DNA from 3 places in the Pseudomonas sp. GOM7 genome. Region 2 is predicted to be linked to each of the others. Evidence: riboswitches for the same ligand, from Rfam matches in the RefSeq annotation. Region 2 holds a riboswitch; each other region holds the start of a gene.
What was found. Region 2 has a riboswitch for cobalamin ahead of cobW (cobalamin biosynthesis protein CobW). Riboswitches for the same ligand answer to the same signal wherever they lie in the genome.

Region 1: another riboswitch for cobalamin. It lies ahead of cobO (cob(I)yrinic acid a,c-diamide adenosyltransferase); the one in region 2 lies ahead of cobW (cobalamin biosynthesis protein CobW).
Region 3: another riboswitch for cobalamin. It lies ahead of OU800_RS03590 (TonB-dependent receptor domain-containing protein); the one in region 2 lies ahead of cobW (cobalamin biosynthesis protein CobW).

The regions. Positions count from the first base shown of each region.
Region 1 is NZ_CP113519.1:2,244,678-2,251,051, forward strand. Features, by position in the region: gene OU800_RS10245 (sensor domain-containing diguanylate cyclase) at 1-1,577, opposite strand, end outside; gene OU800_RS10250 (CsgG/HfaB family protein) at 1,960-2,628, shown strand; gene OU800_RS10255 (DUF4810 domain-containing protein) at 2,681-3,001, shown strand; gene OU800_RS10260 (DUF799 domain-containing protein) at 2,998-3,669, shown strand; cobalamin riboswitch at 3,705-3,914, shown strand; gene cobO (cob(I)yrinic acid a,c-diamide adenosyltransferase) at 4,112-4,723, shown strand; gene OU800_RS10270 (cobyrinate a,c-diamide synthase) at 4,723-6,015, shown strand; gene bluB (5,6-dimethylbenzimidazole synthase) at 6,012-6,374, shown strand, end outside.
Region 2 is NZ_CP113519.1:5,396,370-5,402,743, reverse strand. Features, by position in the region: gene cobM (precorrin-4 C(11)-methyltransferase) at 157-912, opposite strand; gene OU800_RS23985 (hypothetical protein) at 941-1,486, opposite strand; gene OU800_RS23980 (cobalamin biosynthesis protein) at 1,489-1,923, opposite strand; cobalamin riboswitch at 2,010-2,204, shown strand; gene cobW (cobalamin biosynthesis protein CobW) at 2,300-3,346, shown strand; gene cobN (cobaltochelatase subunit CobN) at 3,448-6,374, shown strand, end outside.
Region 3 is NZ_CP113519.1:781,222-787,595, forward strand. Features, by position in the region: gene OU800_RS03590 (TonB-dependent receptor domain-containing protein) at 174-2,027, opposite strand; cobalamin riboswitch at 2,114-2,305, opposite strand; gene OU800_RS03595 (methyl-accepting chemotaxis protein) at 2,355-4,604, opposite strand; gene dxs (1-deoxy-D-xylulose-5-phosphate synthase) at 4,752-6,374, opposite strand, start outside.

The sequences.
Region 1 (6,374 bases), 2.3 Mb from region 2:
CGCTGTTCCCCTTGCAGCAAGGGTATATGCAGCAACTCCTGCTGGATACGCTGGGCGAAATGCAGGGCATCGTCGAGGTTGGCGTCGTTGAGCAGCACGGTGAACTCCTCGCCGCCGATACGGCCGGCGATATCGCCCTTGCGCAGGTGCTTGCGCAGTATCTCGGTGAAATGGCGCAGGGCCTGATCGCCGACCGCATGGCCCCAGGTGTCGTTGATCCGCTTGAAATGATCGAGGTCGAACATCAGCAGTGCGGCTTGCCGCGCGAGTGAGCGACGCAGGCGCGCCAGTTCGGCGTCCAGTTGGCGAATGAAGTGGCGACGGTTGGCCAGTTGGGTCAGCGAGTCGGTGGTGGCCAGCAGGTTCAGTTCGGCTTCGATGTTCTTGCGTGCGGTGATGTCGGTGACGAAACCGTGCCAGAGTACGCTGCCATCGGCCTGTGGCGTGGGCCGGGCAGCACCCATGCGCCAGGCGATTTCACCGCTGCTGCGACGAATGCGGTATTCCAGGTGCCAGGGGCTGAGCGCCTGGGACGCCTTGCTCAATGACTTCAGATAGAGGGTCAGGTCGTCCGGATGGATCAGTGCCTGCACCTTGTCCGGCGCTGCGCATAGCTCGGCAGGCGATAGCCCGTAGATTTCCTGCGCGCCGGCGCTGACATAGGTGAAGTGACCATTGCCTGTGGTCTGCGCATGGTACTGGAAGACCATGCCGGGGATTTCGTTGCTCAGCGCGCTCATCATTTCGGCGCTTTGTTGCAGGCGTTCTGCCAGACCACGCAGGGCGCTGATATCGGTGGTGGTGCCGATCATGCGCAGAGGCGTGCCGTCGGCGTCGCGTTCGACCACCTTGCCACAACTACGCACCCAGCCGTAGTGACCGTCGCGATGGCGGATGCGATGTTCCACTTCGTACTTGGCGCTACGCTGCTGCAGATGATCGGCGATGGCGTGTTGCACGCCCGGCAGGTCTTCGGGGTGGACGCGGGCATAGCTGTCCTGGATGTCGTCGCCGATCTCGTCGTCCGCGTAGCCGAGCAGGGCCTTCCAGCGCGTCGAGTAGTGAATCCTGCCGCTGCGCAGGTCGCGATCCCAGATGCCTGTGTCGCTGCCGTCGATGGCCAGGCTCATGCGCTGTTCACTCAGGCGCAAGCTGTGCAGCTCCAGGCTCTGCGCCAGCAGATTTTCCAGGCTGGCCTGGAGATCCGCCAGGCAGGCGTCGTCCAGATTGCGGGGTGGTTGGCGATGGAGCAGACAAAGCAGGGCCTGGTCACCCAGCAGCGGAAGTAGGGTAAGGCTCCGCAGCCCGTGTGCGATTTGCAGTGAATGCCAGTCGGAGGCTGCTGGCAGCTCGCTGAGAGCGAGGTTGCGTCTGGTAGCTGGCCAGGCATCGAGGCTCAGGCGGATATTGCCGTCAACGGCCTGGCCGACGCAGGCGCTGATCCGCTCTTGAGCGGGCGGCCCTTCGAGGAGCAGGACGCTGTCTGCGCCGGTCTGGGCGCAGGCCAGGCGTAACAGCGGCAGGCAGACCTGGGCGAAAGGGCGTGGCCGCGATTCGGGTGTATCGGGGGACGGCATGGGCTTCACGCTCCTGAGATAAATCGTGCTCTGTTCGCCCTTGGGGCGATCTGCAACCAGATGCGTGTCGTGAAACAGTTTAGGGTCTGTTGCTGCATCGTGCCATCGCGGCATCGGGCCTGGCCTGGCCGGGCAGGCCATCGCGGGCATCTGATCGATTTCGTGAACTGCGTCATATGAGATGCTGGCAAAGTGCCTGCCGCCTGTTTAGAATCGCTGCGCTTGCAGGATGCACTCCCCTGGGTTTCGTCGTAAGCCCCCAGCCATGGAAGACTCGATGTTGCATGCCCTCGTTCCAACACACTCTCAACCCTTTTCCCTTCGCCAGCCCTGGTCAGTCGGCATTCGCCGAAAAGGCCGTTTTTCTTTGCATGAGGTTCGTATGAACAAGCCCCTTATCGGCAGCTTTGCGGCGCTGCTGATGTTGCTCGGCGGTTGCGCCACGGAGCAGTCGCGTACCCTGGAGGTCGCCAAGGTGAATACCGCCCAGGTGTCCTACGCCGGGCCTCGCAGCCCGATTTCCGTCGGCAAGTTCGACAATCGCTCCAGCTACATGCGCGGTATCTTCACTGACAGCGTCGACCGTCTCGGTGGGCAGGCCAAGACCATCCTGATCACTCACCTGCAACAGTCCAACCGCTTCAATGTGCTCGACCGCGACAACCTGGCCGAGCTGCAGCAGGAATCCGGTTTTTCCAAGCAGGCGCAGCAGGTACGTGGCGCCAACTACGTGGTCACCGGTGATGTCACCGAGTTCGGCCGCAAGGAAGTCGGCGATCACCAGTTGTTCGGCATTCTCGGCCGTGGCAAGCAGCAGATCGCCTACGCCAAGGTCAACCTCAACATCGTCGACGTGAAGACCTCCGAAGTGGTGTTCTCCTCCCAGGGCGCGGGTGAATACAGCCTGTCCAACCGCGAGATCGTCGGTTTCGGCGGTACCGCCAGCTACGACTCCACCCTCAATGGCAAGGTGCTCGACCTGGCCATCCGCGAGGCGGTGAACAAACTGGTCAATGGCGTCGACACCGGCGCATGGAATCCAACCAAGTAAAAGGAACTTAGCAAGCATGACAATCGCACGCAGATTGGCCGTTTTCTCCGGGATGTTAGTACTCGGCGTGCTGGGTGGCTGTGCCAGTGGCCCGCAGCCCCTGTATTACTGGGATGGTTACCAGCAGCAGGTCTACCAACGCTTCGACAACCAGAGCAGCACCGAGGAGCAGATCGCCGCGCTGGAAGCCAGCGTGCAAAAAGCGCGCGCTGCCGACCGCACACTGCCGCCGGGCTTCCATGCCCATCTGGGCATGCTCTATGCCGATGTCGGCAAGCTCGACCAGGTGCGCCAGGAGTTCGAGACCGAGAAGGCGCTGTACCCCGAGTCCGCCACTTACATGGACTTTCTGATGCGGAAATTCGACCAATGAAGACGATCTTTTCCCTCGCTGCTCTGAAAACCGCCGCGCTGCTGGCCTGCCTGGCTATCCTCGGCGGCTGCGCGGCGCCCAAGGCCTACGACTACAGCGCTTTCCTGGAGAGCAAGCCGGCGTCGATCCTGGTGCTGCCGCCGGTGAACCAGTCGCCGGACGTCAAGGCCTCCTACAGCTTCTATTCGCAGGTTACCCTGCCGCTGAGCGAAGCCGGTTACTACGTGATGCCGGTGGCGGTGGTGGACGAAACCTTCAAGCAGAACGGCCTGATGAATGCCGAGGAGATCCGCCAGGCCTCGCCGCAGAAGCTGCGTGAGATCTTCGGCGCCGACAGTGTGCTGTATCTGGATGTCACCGAATACGGCAGCAGCTACAAGGTCATCACCAGTGAGGTGGCGGTGACCGCCACGGCCAAGCTGGTGGATCTGCGCAACGGCAAGCTGCTCTGGGAAGGCACTGCGCGTGCCAGCAGTGCCGAACAGCAGCAGAACAACGGCGGTGGCCTGGTCGGTATGCTGGTGGTGGCGTTGATCGATCAGGTGGTCAACACCCTGAGTGATCGCGGCCATGAAATCGCCGGTATCACCAGCTTCCGCCTGCTTTCCAGCAACATGCACAACGGCATCCTGCCGGGGCCACGTGCGCGCCCGGATGCGGCGCACTGAACCGAGCGTTGACGCACGGGGCGCGCTGCCTCTAACCTGCGCGCCTTGCTTCAGGTGCCCCGCGCCGTCATCGATGATGGCGCCGGGGTGAAACAGGGAAGCCGGTACGCAAGCCGGCGCTGCCCCCGCAACGGTAGGTGAGTCGCACGCCGCATCAGGCCACTGTGCTAGGCACGGGAAGGCGCGGCGCCGAGCCATTGGCCTCGCTCACGAGCCCGGAGACCGGCCTGTCGCAGTTTCACGGCATCGCGGAGGGCGTTGACCGGCTTGTGCCCCTGCCTGTGCGGGGCATTCGTGCTTTTGCCTCCGTCTGCTGCCAGCCATGAAATGCCCGGATCAGTGATGGAGTGTTCGCCCTTGCCAGCTTTCCTGATCTTTTCCTCGCCGCGCCGCCCTTCGTTCGGCTGGGGCGAGGCGGGCGCCTGACCTCGAGGAGCACAGCATGAGCGAGTCGGCCGAACGCGATGCCCGCCACAAGGCGCGCATGCAGCGCAAGAAAGCCCTGATCGACGAGAAGATCGCCCAGGCCCAGGACGAATACGGCCTGCTGCTGGTGCACAGCGGCAACGGCAAGGGCAAGAGCAGCAGTGCCTTCGGCATGGTCGCGCGCGCCCTCGGCCATGGCCTCAAAGTCGGCGTGGTGCAGTTCATCAAGGGCGCGGCCAGCACTGGCGAAGAGGCCTTCTTCCGGCGTTTTCCCGAAGAGGTCAGCTACCACGTGATGGGCGAGGGCTTCACCTGGGAAACCCAGGATCGCCAGCGCGATATCGCCAAGGCGCAGCAGGCCTGGGCCGTGGCCCGTGAGCTACTGAACGATGAGGCCATCGGCCTGGTGGTGCTCGACGAGCTGAACATCGCCCTCAAACACGGTTACCTGGAACTGGACGCGGTGCTGGCCGATATCGAGGCGCGGCCGCTGTTGCAGCATGTGGTGGTGACCGGGCGCGGCGCCTTGCCGGGCATGATCGAGGCAGCCGACACGGTGACCGACATGAGCCTGGTCAAGCATGCGTTCAAGGCTGGGGTGAAGGCGCAGAAGGGTATCGAATACTGATGAGTGCGCGTCACTGCCCGGCCCTGTTGATCGCCGCGCCGGCGTCCGGCCAGGGCAAGACCACCGTGACCGCCGCTCTGGCGCGCCTGCACAGGCGCCAGGGGCGACGGGTGCGGGTGTTCAAGTGCGGCCCGGACTTTCTCGACCCGATGATCCACGCCCGCGCCAGCGGCGCGCCGGTGTACCAGCTCGACCTGGCCATGGTCGGTGAGGCGGAGAGCCGACGCCTGTTGTGGCAGGCGGCCGGCGAGGCCGACCTCATCCTCATCGAAGGCGTGATGGGCCTGTTCGACGGCAAGCCCTCGGCGGCCGACCTGGCGCGGCACTTCGGCGTGCCGGTGCTGGGGGTGATCGACGGCGCGGCCATGGCTCAGACCTTCGGCGCCCTGGCCCATGGTCTGGCCACCTTCCAGCCCGATCTGCCCTTTGCCGGGGTGCTCGGCAACCGGGTGGCCAGCAGCCGCCATGGCGATATCCTGCGCGATGCCTTGCCTGCCAGCATCCGCTGGTTCGGTGCATTGCCACGCAGCGCCGCGGTGGAGCTGCCCAGCCGCCACCTGGGGTTGGTGCAGGCGGCCGAGCTGGCCGACCTGGATGCCCGCCTGGACGCCGCCGCCGATGCCCTTGCGGCCAGCGCCGATGTCGATCTGCCGGCTCCGGTGCGTTTTGCCGCGCCGCGCCTGGATGAGCCGGCCGCGCTGCTGGCCGGGGTGCGGATCGGGGTGGCGCGCGATGCCGCCTTCGCCTTCCTCTATCAGGCCAATCTCGATCTGCTGCAGGCCCTCGGCGCCGAACTGCATTACTTCTCGCCGCTGGCCGACAGCGGGCTGCCGGCCGTGGACAGCCTCTACCTGCCCGGTGGCTACCCCGAGTTGTACCTGGCCGAGCTGGAAGGCAACCAGGCCATGGCCGAGGCGATCCGCGCCCATCACCAGGCCGGTAAGCCATTGCTGGCGGAATGCGGCGGCATGCTCTACCTGCTCGATGAACTGCGCGACAAGCAGGGCGCCAGCGGCCGGATGCTCGGTCTGCTCAGCGGCAGCGCGGCGCTGCAGCCCCGGCTGACCGCCCTGGCGTTGCAGGAAGTGACGCTGCCGGAAGGCAAGCTGCGCGGGCACAGCTATCATCATTCGCGGCTGGAAAGTTCCCTGGCGCCCCTTGCCCTGGGCCGATGCCCGAATGGCAAGCCGGTGGCTGAGGCGGTGTATCGCCTGGGGCGGCTGACCGCCAGCTATATCCATTTCTACCTACCGTCGAACCCGGAGGCAGCCGCCGCGCTGTTACAGCCATGACCGATCAGGCCTTCTCGCCCGAGGAACGCGCGGCGGTGTACCGCGCCATCGCCGAACGCCGCGATATGCGCCACTTCGCTGGAGGGCAGGTGCCCGCCGAGGTGCTGGCGCGCCTGCTGGAGGCCGCGCATCACGCCCCCAGTGTGGGGCTGATGCAGCCCTGGCGCTTCATGCGCATCAGCGATCGCCACCTGCGTGAAGAGATCCATGCCCTGGTGGAGGCCGAGCGGGTGCAAACCGCCGAGGCTCTGGGCGAGCGCAGTGACGAATTCATGCAGCTCAAGGTCGAGGGCATTCGCGACTGCGCCGAACTGCTCGCCGTGGCGCTGATGGATGGTCGCGAAGCCCATGTCTTCGGC
Region 2 (6,374 bases):
CAAATAGGGCTTTACAGCCAGTTGTACAGAAAGTGATCGCCGGCTTGTCCAATATCCACAGGGTTCTTGGATAAGTCGCTTCCTATCCTGTTGATAAAGTTCTGAAAGCCTTGCCATTAAAGGTTTTCAGCGCTTTGTGCGGTTTCTCGCCAAGGTTCAATCAGTGCCGGGACGGTAGAGGTGCCGATGCGCTGCGTCATACAGTGCAGATTCCGCGAAGGCACCTGGATCCAGCACGCGCCCGACCAGGATCAACGCCGTGCGGCGAAAGTCCTTGGCGGCGACCTTTTCCTCGATATCGGCGAGTGTGCCCAACACCCAGTCCTGATCCGGCCAGCTCGCCCTGTGGATAACCGCGATGGGGCAGTCGGCGCCATAGTGCGGCAGCAGTTCGTCGACTATGGCCGGCAGATGGCGCACCCCCAGGTGGATGGCCAGGGTCGCGCGGTGCTGGGCCAGATCCTGCAATTGCTCGCCCTGGGGCATGGGCGAGGTGGTGCCGTAGCGGGTGAGGATCACGGTCTGGGCGATGCCGGGCAGGGTCAGCTCTGATTCCAGCAGCGCCGCACAGGCGGCGGTGGCGGTGACGCCGGGGATGATCTCGAAGGGAATACCCAGCGCACGCAGTTCGCGAATCTGCTCGCCTATGGCGCCGTACAGCGACGGGTCGCCGGAGTGCACGCGGGCGACGTCCTGGCCGCGCTTATGGGCCTCATGCAGTAGTGTGATGATCTCGCCCAGATTCAGTTCGGCGGTGTTCACCACCTGTTCGGCGCTGTGGCCCTGTAACACGGCTTCGGGAACCAGCGACCCTGCATAGAGGATGACTGGGCATTTGTGGATAAGCCGCTGGCCCTTGACGGTGATCAGCTCGGGGTCGCCGGGGCCGGCGCCGATAAAGTAGACGGTCATGTATTGTGCTCAAGGAGTTCATGGCTTTTCACGGTTGGCGCATCAGAATTTTGGCAGTGATGATGGCTGGCTCGTTTTCGTAGCCGCGCTTAGCGAGATCGATCACTTTGTTACGGATGTCCTCCGGTGACCAGAACAGCCAGCCGTTGCGGGAAAACAGTTCTTTGATTTCGGAGTTCTTCGACTGATAGACCTTGCCGGCAGCAAGCCCTAAAACGATCTCGGTGCTGGCATTACCCATTCCGCAGTCAATCAGGTCTTGCTTGAGTCGTTGAAAAACGATCTTTCTGTAATTCTCGCAGGTAAATAACTTGTATTTGCCCTCAGGAACATCATGGCTTTCGCTGAGGCATGAGAGCCTGACGCCGGGCGAGTCCAGAAAGGACTTTGCTTCAAAGGCCAGCAACCTGTTTTCGTTTGGCTTGTAAGCCAGTAGATCGATTTCGGGGCGAGGGATAGAGTGTTTGCCAACTTCCCTTTTCTCTTCCTTGGTGAGATTGACCTTGAAGGATTGGCGCACCCAATATCCTTCGCCCTCAAGCAAGGTCTTGATCACGTTCTCGAAGTAGTCCACAGCTAGATGCTCGTATCGGTGAAGGTGGCCAGCGCACAGGTGGCGCTGGCGCTGCGGGTTTTCTCGCCGAGCTGGCAGGGCGATATGCCCATGCGCGCTGCCAACGCCAGTGCGCAGGGCTCGGCTACGGCTGGGCTGCCAGTGGTGGCTTGGCTGAGGGGGTTGCCGCCTGTCTTTGCCAGGTAGGCGCTTAGTTGCTCGGGCGAGAAGAAAGACAGCTCAAGTCCCAGGTGTTCAGCCAGGGCGTGCAGGCCGGCTTCGTCGCGCTTGTGGGCGATGCTGGCCAGGCCCGCCAGGTTGTCCGCCGTCAGTCCATGCCGAGCCAGGCTGTGGATAAGCAGGTCGAGTAGCTCGTCCAGGCTACAGCCACGGCGACACCCCAATCCAGCGACGACCTGTATCGGTGAGGTGGATGAGCGATCAGCGGTTGGCAACATGAGCGGCATTTGGTTTGAGCGGTGGCGTAGCTCATCATGGCACCTGCGGATGGTCAACCGCGATTGACCGGCCGTCGCGGCCTGCGTAGCCTTCTTGTTTTCGAGGTTCTTCCCGGCCAGCGGTCGGGGAGCTAAGAGGGAGCAGGGTCGATGCCCTGGCTGCCCCCGCAACTGTGAACGGTTATGCCCTTCGTTAGACCACTGCCAACCGGCGGGAAGGTGAAGGGATGCGCGCCGCGCAAGCCGTGAGCCAGGAGACCTGCCTCGACTGACCAGCCATCTGCTCGGACGGGGTGATCCGATGCGGCCAGCACGCTCCTGCGTGCCCGCCTGCGCGTACCCGTCCGCCGAACTTATCGACGCCACGGGATCCTTCATGAAAACCCTCGCCAAACTGCCCGTCACCATCGTCACCGGATTTCTCGGTGCCGGTAAGACCACCCTGCTGCGCCACCTGCTGGCCAATGCCGGCGGCCGCCGCATCGCGGTTATCGTCAATGAGTTCGGCGAGCTGGGCATCGATGGCGAGATCCTCAAGCAGTGCTCCATCGGCTGCAGCGAGGAAGAGGCCAACGGCCGCGTCTTCGAGCTGGCCAACGGTTGCCTGTGCTGCACCGTGCAGGAAGAGTTCTTCCCGGTGATGCGCGAGCTGGTGGCGCGCCGTGGCGACCTCGACCATATCCTCATCGAGACTAGCGGCCTGGCCCTGCCAAAACCGCTGGTGCAGGCCTTCAACTGGCCGGAAATCCGCAATGCTTGCACGGTCGATGCGGTGATCACCGTGGTCGACAGCCCGGCCGTTGCCGCCGGTACCTTCGCTGCCTTCCCCGATCAGGTGGACGAGCAGCGCAAGCTCGACCCCAACCTCGACCATGAGTCGCCGCTGCACGAACTGTTCGCCGACCAACTGGCCAGCGCCGACCTGGTGATTCTCAACAAGGCCGATCTGATCGATGCCGAGGCACTGGCTGCCGTGCGCGCCGAGGTGGCCGAGGAGCTGCCGCCAGCGGTGAAGGTGATCGAGGCGCATGGTGGTGATCTGCCGATCAGCGTGCTGCTGGGCCTGAACAGCGAAACCGAGCTGCATATCGACAACCGCCGCACCCACCACGACGATGAAGACGAAGACCACGATCATGAGGAATTCGACTCGTTCCACGTGGAACTACCGGAAGCCGAGGAGGCACGCCTGTTGGCTGCGCTGAAGGACGCAGTGGCGAAATACGGCATTCTGCGGGTGAAAGGCTTCGCAGCGATCCCCGGCAAACCCATGCGCCTGCTGGTGCAGGGTGTCGGTCAGCGCTTCGACCGCCATTTCGACCGTGCCTGGCAGGCCGACGAGCCACGCTTGAGCCGCCTGGTGGTGATCGGCCAGCAGCTCGACCGCGCGGCCATCGAGGCCGAGCTGAAGGCGGCGGTTTGATGAAGCGGCAAGTGGCGAGCTGCAAGCCGCAAGTAAGCACTACTGCGTGCAGCGTTTGCTTCCACTTGCAGCTTGCGGCTTGCAGCTTGCGGCTCGCTTAAATGCACCTCCTGCGCACCCAGCCCGGCGCCCAGTTGCCGGCCGACAGCATCGCCGACCTCGGCCAGACCCCGGCCGAACTGGTGATCCTGTGCACAGGAGATTCGCACCTGTCGCTGTTGGCCGAAGCCGCCCGGCAACTGCCGGACGACTACCCCAGTCTGCGCCTGGCCAGCCCGGCGCAACTGAGCAACAACGCCTCGGTGGACTACTACGTCGAACAGGTGCTGCAGCATGCCAGGGTCATCCTGATCTCGGTGCATGGCGGGGTGAGCTATTGGCGCTATGGCGTCGAGCGCCTGGTGGAGCTGGGGGGGCGGGGCGCCACGGTGATCATGGTGCCGGGCGACGACAAGCCCGACCCGGAGCTGAATGCCCTCGGCAACGTTGCTGAAGAAGACAGCCAGCGCCTCTGGCAGTACCTGCGCCAGGGCGGCTTGGACAATGCCCGCCAGCTATTTCGCTGCATCGGCAGCCGTTGGCTGGGCCGCGATGACCCTTGGCAGGAGCCGCAGCCGTTGCCACGTGTCGGTCTTTATCACCCCCAGCGTAGCCTGGCGGCGCTGGCTGACTGGCAGGCGCAGTGGCAGCCGGCTGCGCCTGTTGTGGCGCTGCTGTTCTACCGCAACCATGTGCAGTCGGCGAACACCGCCTTCGTCGAGACCTTCTGCGAGCACCTGCTTGGTCAGGGCCTCAACCCGCTGCCGATTGCCGTGGCTAGCCTCAAGGAGCCGGCCTGCCTGGATCAGGTACAAGCCTGGCTGGACGAAACCTGCGCCGCACTGATCATCAACACCACCGGCTTCGCACTGTCCAACCCCGAGGCGCCGCAGGCGCGGGTGTTCCGCCGTGATATCCCGGTACTGCAGGCCATCTGCTCGCTGGACAACCAGGCGCAATGGCAGACCAGCGCCCAGGGCCTGGGCTCGCGCGATCTGGCCATGCACGTGGTATTGCCCGAATTGGATGGCCGGCTGATCGGCACTGCCATCAGCTTCAAGGGGCTGGCCTGGCGCAGCGAACGCAGCCAGTGCGACGTGGTGTGCTATCAGGCGCATGAGTCGGGTATGGCCTACGTCGCCGAACTGGCGCATAATTGGTGCCAGTTGGCGATCAAAAGCAACGATCAGAAGCGAATAGGCTTGATCCTGGCCAACTACCCGACCCGCGATGGCCGCATCGGCAACGGCGTCGGCTTGGATACGCCGGCTGCTGCGCTGAATATCCTCCGCGCCCTGCAGGCTCAGGGGTACCCTGTGGATAACTTGCCAGACGGCGGCACCGCACTTGTCCACAGCCTGCTCGGTGGCGTCACCAACGATCTCGACGGCCTGGATTCACGTCCCTGTGCGCAAAGCCTGGCACTGGACGACTACCTGGCGTTTTTCCACAGCCTGCCGCCGGCCAATCAGCAGGCCGTGCGCGAGCGCTGGGGCGAGCCGCAGAACGATCCCATGTTCCGCAGCGGGCGGATGATGGTTGCCGGCCTACGTTTCGGCCTGACCTTCGTTGGTATCCAACCTGCACGTGGCTACCAGCTCGACCCTGCGGCGGTGTATCACGACCCGGATCTGGTGCCGCCGCACGGCTATATCGCCTTCTATGCCTGGCTGCGCACGGCCTTCGCCGCCGATGCGCTGATCCACGTCGGCAAGCACGGCAACCTGGAATGGCTGCCGGGCAAGAGCGTCGGCCTCTCCGAAGGCTGCTGGCCGCAGGCGCTGATCGGCCCGCTGCCCAACGTCTATCCCTTTATCGTCAACGATCCGGGCGAGGGCGCGCAGGCCAAGCGCCGCACCCAGGCGGTGATCATCGACCACCTGATGCCGCCTTTGACCCGTGCCGAGAGCTACGGCCCGTTGCGCGATCTGGAGCGCCTGGCCGACGAGTATTACGACGCCAGCCAGCTCGACCAGCGCCGCGCCGTGGAGCTGCGCGGCGAGATTCTGGCCAAGGTGCGCGAGGCCAGCCTCGACCGCGAACTGGGCCTGCAACTCAACGATGACGGCGATAGCTGGCTGCCGCAGCTCGACGCCTACCTCTGTGACCTCAAGGAATCGCAGATCCGCGATGGCCTGCACGTATTCGGCGAGTCGCCGGCCGGGCAACTGCGCCGTGACACCCTGCTGGCGCTGCTGCGCATCCCCCGTGGCGATGGCCAGGGCGCCAATGCCAGCCTGCTGCGCGCGCTGGCCCGTGGCCTGGAACTGGGCCTAGATCCGCTAGATTGTGCTATGGGCCAGCCTTGGGAAGGGCTGCGTCCACAGGCGTTGCAGGCTGTGGATAACAGCCTGTGGCGCAGCGTCGGCGATACCCGCGAGCGTCTGGAACTGCTGGCGCTAAGGCTGATCGAGCAGCGTCTCGGTGGTGAGCGCATCGGCGCCTTTGGCGCCGAGGTGGCACTTATCCTAGACGGCCTGGCCGAACATATCGCGCCCTTGCTTGATGCATGCGGCGATGCCGAAATGGGCGGCCTGCTGGCGGCGCTGCAAGGGCGTTTCGTGCCTGCTGGGCCGAGTGGCGCGCCCAGTCGCGGGCGCCTCGATGTACTGCCCACCGGGCGCAACTTCTTCACTGTCGACGTGCGCCACCTGCCCACGCCCACTGCCTGGCGCCTCGGCGTGCAGGCAGCGGATCGCCTGCTGGAGCGCCACCTGCAGGACGAGGGCGATCACCTGCGCCAGCTCGGCCTGTCGGTATGGGGCACGGCGACCATGCGCACCGGCGGCGACGATATCGCCCAGGCGCTGGCGCTGATGGGCGTGCGCCCGGTATGGCAGCCGGGCAGCCAGCGCGTCGAGCGTTTCGAGGTGCTGCCGCTGGAACAACTCGGTCGCCCACGGGTGGACGTCACCCTGCGCGTGTCGGGCTTCTTCCGCGATGCCTTCAGCAACCTGATTCGCCTGTTCGACGAGGCCGTGCAAGCGGT
Region 3 (6,374 bases), 810 kb from region 2:
CGCAGTTCAAAGAAAAGTGAGTCGCCCGAGGGGGCGAAACCCGGGATATCTGAAAACACCCGAAGCGGAGTCCAGAACACCAACGCAAGCCAACAAGATCACACAAACTTGCCAGTCCGGTATCAAACAAGCAGTCCACTCCAAAACTGCAACTAACCCCATCCACATCGAATCTACAGCGCTGGCGTCCAGGTCACCGCCAGCAGCGCGGTGCGGCCGGCATCTCGGTAGGGGCGTGGCTCGCCCACGAAGTCCAGCGCGCTGGTCGGTCGCATGTAGTTGCTCAGGGCGTAGCGACGATCCAACACATTGTCCAGCTTCAGATCCCAGCGCAGTTCGGGCGTGCTCTGCCAACTGCTGCGCAGGTCGAGTACGCCATAGCCGGAGAGTTGGCGGGTATTGGCGGCGTCATCGTAGCGTTGGCTCACCGCGCGCCAGGAGCCGCCTACGGTGAAAGCACCGAACTGCCGGTCGAGATCCAGGCTCAGGGTACGCCGTGCGCGGTAGGCAAGGGTATGGCCGTTGCTGCGGTCGCGCGGGTCGATCAGGCTCAGGCCGAGGTTGGCGCGCCAGCCCAGCAGGTTGCGGGCAACGCTGGCCTCGAAGCCATCGATGCGCGCCCTGGCGATGTTCTCTGGCTGGTTGGCGTTGCTGTCCCAGGCGATCATGTCGTCGATGTCGGTGCGATACAGGGACGTGCTCAACTGCGTGCCGGAGGCGTCGGCGCGCCATTGCAGCTCATAGGTTTTCGAGGTCTCCGCTTGCAGGTTCGGGTTGCCGGCACCTGGGTAGTAGAGGTCGCTGAAAGTGGGCGCGCGAAAACCCTCGGCATAGCTGAGGATCCAGCTCTGCCTGTCGCCAACGGGCAGGCTGAGCGCGGCATTCCAGCTATTCTGGCTGCCGTAGCGCTGGTTGTCGTCGTGGCGCAGGCCCAGTTCGGTGCCGAAGTGCTCGCCCTTGAAGCTGTGCTGGGCGAAGAGGGCATGATTGTCGCGTTGGTCTTCGGCAAATGCCGTGCTGCCATCGACCCGATCCTCGTACCAGTCGCTGCCCAGGGTCAGTTGGTTGGCGGCGTCCAGTTGCAGGCGATTGATCCAGCTCGCCGAGTGGCGTGTGGTTTCCAGCGTGCCATTGTTCCAGCTATCCGCCGCGCCCAGCGCCTTGTTGCGGTCGAAGCTGCGGCCCAGTTCGAGACGGCTGTTCCAGCTATCGCTGAGCTGGCCATCCAGATAGCCGCTGTAACTGCTCAGGCGGAACTCGTCGTGGGGCTGGCCGGGGGCGAAGCTGTAAGCGTCGTCGTATTCACTGTCGCCGCGTTGGTCGTTCAGGTTCAGCCCGGCTTGCCAGGCGTCGCTGAAGCGATGATCCAGATTCAGATGTACGGCCTTGTTGCGCAGGCCGTCATGGTCGCTGTCGGCGCCGACGTCGTCGCTGGTGCGATCCCAGCCGTGGCTTTCGTCCAGGCTGCCACCGAGGTTGAAGGTGGTGCGCGCGTCGCCGCCTGCCAGCGTCACGCTGCGCTGGAAGGTACGATGGCTGCCGAGCGCCAGGCGCACCTGTGGCTGCAGGCCTGCCTCGCCACGGCGGGTGAAAATCTGGATCACCCCGCCAATGGCGTCGGCGCCATACAGGGATGAGCGCGGCCCGCGCGTCACTTCCAAGCGCTCCACGTTATCGATGTTCAGGTAGTCCAGGCGGGCGATGCCACTGCTAGCGGAGGCAACGCGTTGGCCGTCGATCAGCACCAGGGTCTGTGCGGTACTGGTGCCGCGCACGGAGTAGGAAATCACCCCGCCGGAGCTACCAACCTGCACGCCGGGCACGCGGCTGAGCAACTGCGGCACGCTGCGCGCCTGCAAACGCTCGATATCCTCACGCGTGAACACGCTGGTGGCCGCCGTCGCCTGGGCCTGGGGTTCGGCCTGGCGGCCGGAGGTGACCACCAGCGGCTCGGTCACATAGGGTTCGGCGGCCTGTGACAGCGTGGGCACAAGGGCGATGGCCAGGGCCAGGCGGGACAGTTTCATGGTTTTTCCTCAAAGGTCGGCAGACGTTCGAGGGGGCAGGCGCAAGCGCGGACAGGGCGGCGCTCGACCCTGTCGCCCTCCGCAACAGCAGTCACACCGTCAGGGCCGGTCTCCGGGCTCTCGACCGGCATCCGCCTTCCCAGGATGCCCCAGTGGCTGTTGGATGCCGTTGCAGCCTTGCGGCTACCGTCGATTACCGTTGCGGGGGCAGCGTCGGGATTGCACCGACTTCCCGTTTAACGCCGCTTGCGCAGCGCACCCTGGCGGAACATGAAGTGCGCGCACCTTAGTGCGCGCCCGTGGGAATGACAAGCAAGCTCCGCTCACTCAGCGATGAGCGGGGTTCATGCTTGGGCGGTTTGTCGGCGTGGGCGGCATCGCTTGCTTTTCGTGGCGCAGCTCGCGTGGCTTCGTCGTGGGCTCCTGCTGGCTGAGGCGACTGGCCGTCCTGTGCAGATCCAGCACCAGTTGCGCCAGTGCCTGAGCGGCCTGGAGGATCTCCTCGGCACTCTGGCTACTGCGCTCGGCGGCACCAGTGATGGCCTGGGCCTGTTCGTTGACCGCATGCACCTGGGTCAGTTGCGATTGCATGCTCTGGCTGAGCTTGGCGAGGCGGTCTTGCATGGCCTCCACGTCATGCTGGATGCGTTGCAGGGCTGCTGTGGCCTCATCCGAGCGGGCCACACTGCGCTGCGCCGCTTCCTGGCAACTGTGCATGCTGTGCATGCTCTCCAACGTCTGCTGGCGCACGCTGGCCAATGTGGTGGTGATCTCCTCGGTCGCTTGCGAGGTGCGCCTGGCCAGGTTGCGCACCTCATCGGCGACCACAGCGAAGCCGCGTCCGCTGTCGCCTGCGCGTGCCGCCTCGATGGCGGCGTTGAGCGCTAGCAGGTTGGTCTGGTCGGCGATGGCGTGAATGGCCTCGCTGATGTGCTGGATGGCCTCGGTCTGCTGGTTCAGGGCTTGCAGGGTCTGGCTGGACTGCTTGATGCGCTCGGCCAACTGGCTGACTTCCTCGGCGTTGTGCTTGACCGCCACGCTGCCCTGGCGGGTCATGGCCAGGGCCTGTTGCGAGGCGCGTTCGCTGTCGACTATGTAGGCGGTGGCTTCGCCGATGCTGTGGTTGACCTCCACCATCGCGCGGGCCGTGGATACCGCCGCCGTCTGTCCCTCGCCAGCACACTGGCTGGCACTGCTGGAAATGCGGCTGAGGTCGCTGGAACTCTGCTGCAGGGCCGCCCCGGCGCTGAGAATGCCCTGCATGGTGTTGTCCATCTTGTCGACGAAACTATTGACCCAGCCGGCCAGCGCGCCAGCCTCGTCACTGCTGAAACGCTGCAGTTGCAGGCGGTTGCTCAGCGGCGCCCCGCACTCGGCGGTTTCCAGGAAGAAGTCCGATAGCGCCTGGAGCTGGCGTATGCGTGGGCGCAGGCTGAAGGCCCAGTAAACGAGCAGCAGCAGGGCGCTGGCAGTGATGCTCAGCGCGTTGGCATGGGTTGGCAGCAGGCGTGGTAATTGCCAGTTCAGCAGGCCCAATGCCAGCAGGCCGAACAGCAGGTGGCTGGTCAGCCTGTAACCGAGACTGCGCTGGCGGTAGACCTCTTCCAGGTCGCCTTCGCACATCAGCCCCCAGGTGTCCGGGGAGCCGGGCATCTGCAAGGTCAGGCCGGCACCGATCACCGGCACGTAGCGATAGTCCGGGTAGCCCGGGTACAGGGCGAACAGGTTGTGCCCCTTGCGGATGGTTTCCCGCACCCCTGGATGCAACTGGCCGCTGGAAGGGTCGGTGAAGCGCAGCTCGAACTCGGTGTGATGCTGCACCTTAACGGTGCCGAAGGGGGTTTTCACGCCCTGTTTCAGGTTGTCGCCGCCGGTGAAGGTGTCGTCCTCGAAGCGCGAGCGGGACAGGGCGGTGCCTGGCACGATCTGCGGATCGTGCACACTTTTGACCATGAACAGGTAGTTATCGCCGGAGTCGCGGTAGACGTGACCGGCCTCGCGCTGGATCAGATCGCTGAGCACGTCGTTGGGGATGCGCGCGCACAGGCAGCCGAGCGCCTTGCCGGCCTGGTGCAGAGGCTGATGGAACATCAGGGTCACGGCATCGTGGAACTTCGAGGTGGTGGCCCCCAGTTGCAGGGTCAGCGGGTCGACATAGGGGCCATGCAGGAACTGCCCGGCCAGGCCTGCTGCCAGGGCCTTGGCATCGTGACGCTGGCCGATTCGAGGGGCATGGGTGGAGGCGATGATCAGGCCGCTGGCATCGACCACGAACAGCTCGGAGACTTCCGGCAGATGCTGGTGCAGACGTTTCAGATCGGTGTTGCTGGAGAGTGGCCAGGCCTGCTGCAGGCCGGCGGCGATGAGTTCCAGTGCCTGCCAGTGCTGGCTGGCCCAATTGGTCAGCAGATCGACTCGGGTGCGGGCCAGCCCCGCGAAGGTCTTCTCGACCCGCTCGACCTGCCCGGAGTTGAGCAGACAAGACCAGCGCATGGCCAGTTTGCCGGTCTTGCCGAACCAGGGCAGCCAGCGTCGCTCGTGCCCGGTGAAATCCATCCCATCACTGCGTAGTTGCATGATGCGCCCCTGTCCCCTGCTGATTGGAGATTCTTGTGCAGGGAGTCTAGGCCAAGTATTAGGGTCTGTTGCCGTTGACGCAGCAACGCGGCTCGCGTCGAAACGGCAACAGACCCTAGCAATAACTGGGCCGGGCGGTGCGTCAGGTCAGGGCTGGAGCTGTTTCAGGCGCTCGCGTACCGCACGTTCGATACCGGCTTCGTCGAGGCCGCATTCGGCAAGCATCTGGCTCGGCTTGGCGTGCTCGACGTAGTAGTCCGGCAGGCCGAGGTGCAGCAGCGGTACCTGGCGGTTCTCGGCGGCGAAGAATTCGCCAACCGCACTGCCGGCGCCACCCATGATGCTGTTTTCTTCGAGGGTCACCAGCAGCGCGTGGTTGCCTGCCAGTTCGCGCAGCAGGGCTTCGTCCAGGGGTTTGACGAAGCGCATGTCGACCACCGTGGCATCCAGGGTTTCCCCGACGCGCAGGGCTTCGGCCAGTTGCACGCCGAAGGCCAGCAGGGCGACGCCCTGGCCCTGGCGGCGTACTACGGCCTTGCCGATCTGCAGCGGCTCCAGGCCGGCATCGAGCGGCGCGTTGGGGCCAGTGCCGCGTGGGTAGCGCACCGCCGCCGGGCCCTCGAACAGGTGGCCGGTGGTGAGCATGCGGCGCAGCTCGTTCTCGTCGCTCGGGGTCATCACCAGCATGCCGGGGATGCAGCGCAGGTAGGAGAGGTCGAAGCTGCCGGCATGGGTAGGGCCGTCTTCGCCGACCAGGCCGGCGCGGTCGATGGCGAACAGCACATCGAGGTGCTGCACGGCCACGTCGTGGATCAACTGGTCATAGGCGCGCTGAAGGAAGGTGGAGTAGATCGCCACCACCGGCTTGGCGCCTTCGCAGGCCATACCGGCGGCCAGGGTCACGGCGTGCTGCTCGGCAATCGCCACGTCGAAGTAGCGATCAGGGAAGCGCTCGGCGAAGGCCACCAGGTCGGAGCCTTCCTTCATCGCCGGGGTGATGCCCACCAGGCGCGCGTCCTGCTCGGCCATGTCGCACAGCCACTGGCCGAACACGTTGGAGTATTTCGGGCCGCTTGGCTTCTTCGGGGCGGCGACCGGGGTCACCGGTTCCAGCTTGGTGATGGCGTGGTAGCCGATGGGGTCGGCCTCGGCCGGGGCGAAGCCCTTGCCCTTCTTGGTCACCACATGGAGGAACTGCGGGCCGTCCAGGTCGCGCATATTGCGCAGGGTAGCCAGCAGGGTGGGCAGGTCGTGGCCGTCGATGGGGCCGACATAGTTCCAGCCCAGTTCCTCGAACAGGGTGCCGGGTACCAGCATGCCTTTGGCATGTTCCTCGACCTTGCGCGCGATTTCCCAGGCGCCGGGCAGGCGCGAGAGGATCTTCTTGCTGCCCTCGCGCATGCTGGCGTAGGTGCGGCTGGAGATGATCTTGGCCAGGTAGTTGGACAGGCCGCCGACATTCTTGGAGATCGACATGTCGTTGTCGTTGAGGATCACCAGCATGTTGGCGCCGACGTCGGTGGCGTGGTTCAGCGCCTCGAAGGCCATGCCGGCGGTCAGTGCGCCGTCGCCGATCACCGCCACGCTCTTGCGCTTCTCGCCTTTCAGTCGGGCGGCGATGGCCATGCCCAGGGCGGCGCTGATGCTGGTGCTGGAATGGCCGACGCCGAAGGTGTCGTACTCGCTCTCGCTGCGGCGCGGGAAGGCGGCCAGGCCATCCTTCTGGCGCAGGGTGCCCATGCGCTCGCGACGGCCGGTGAGGATCTTGTG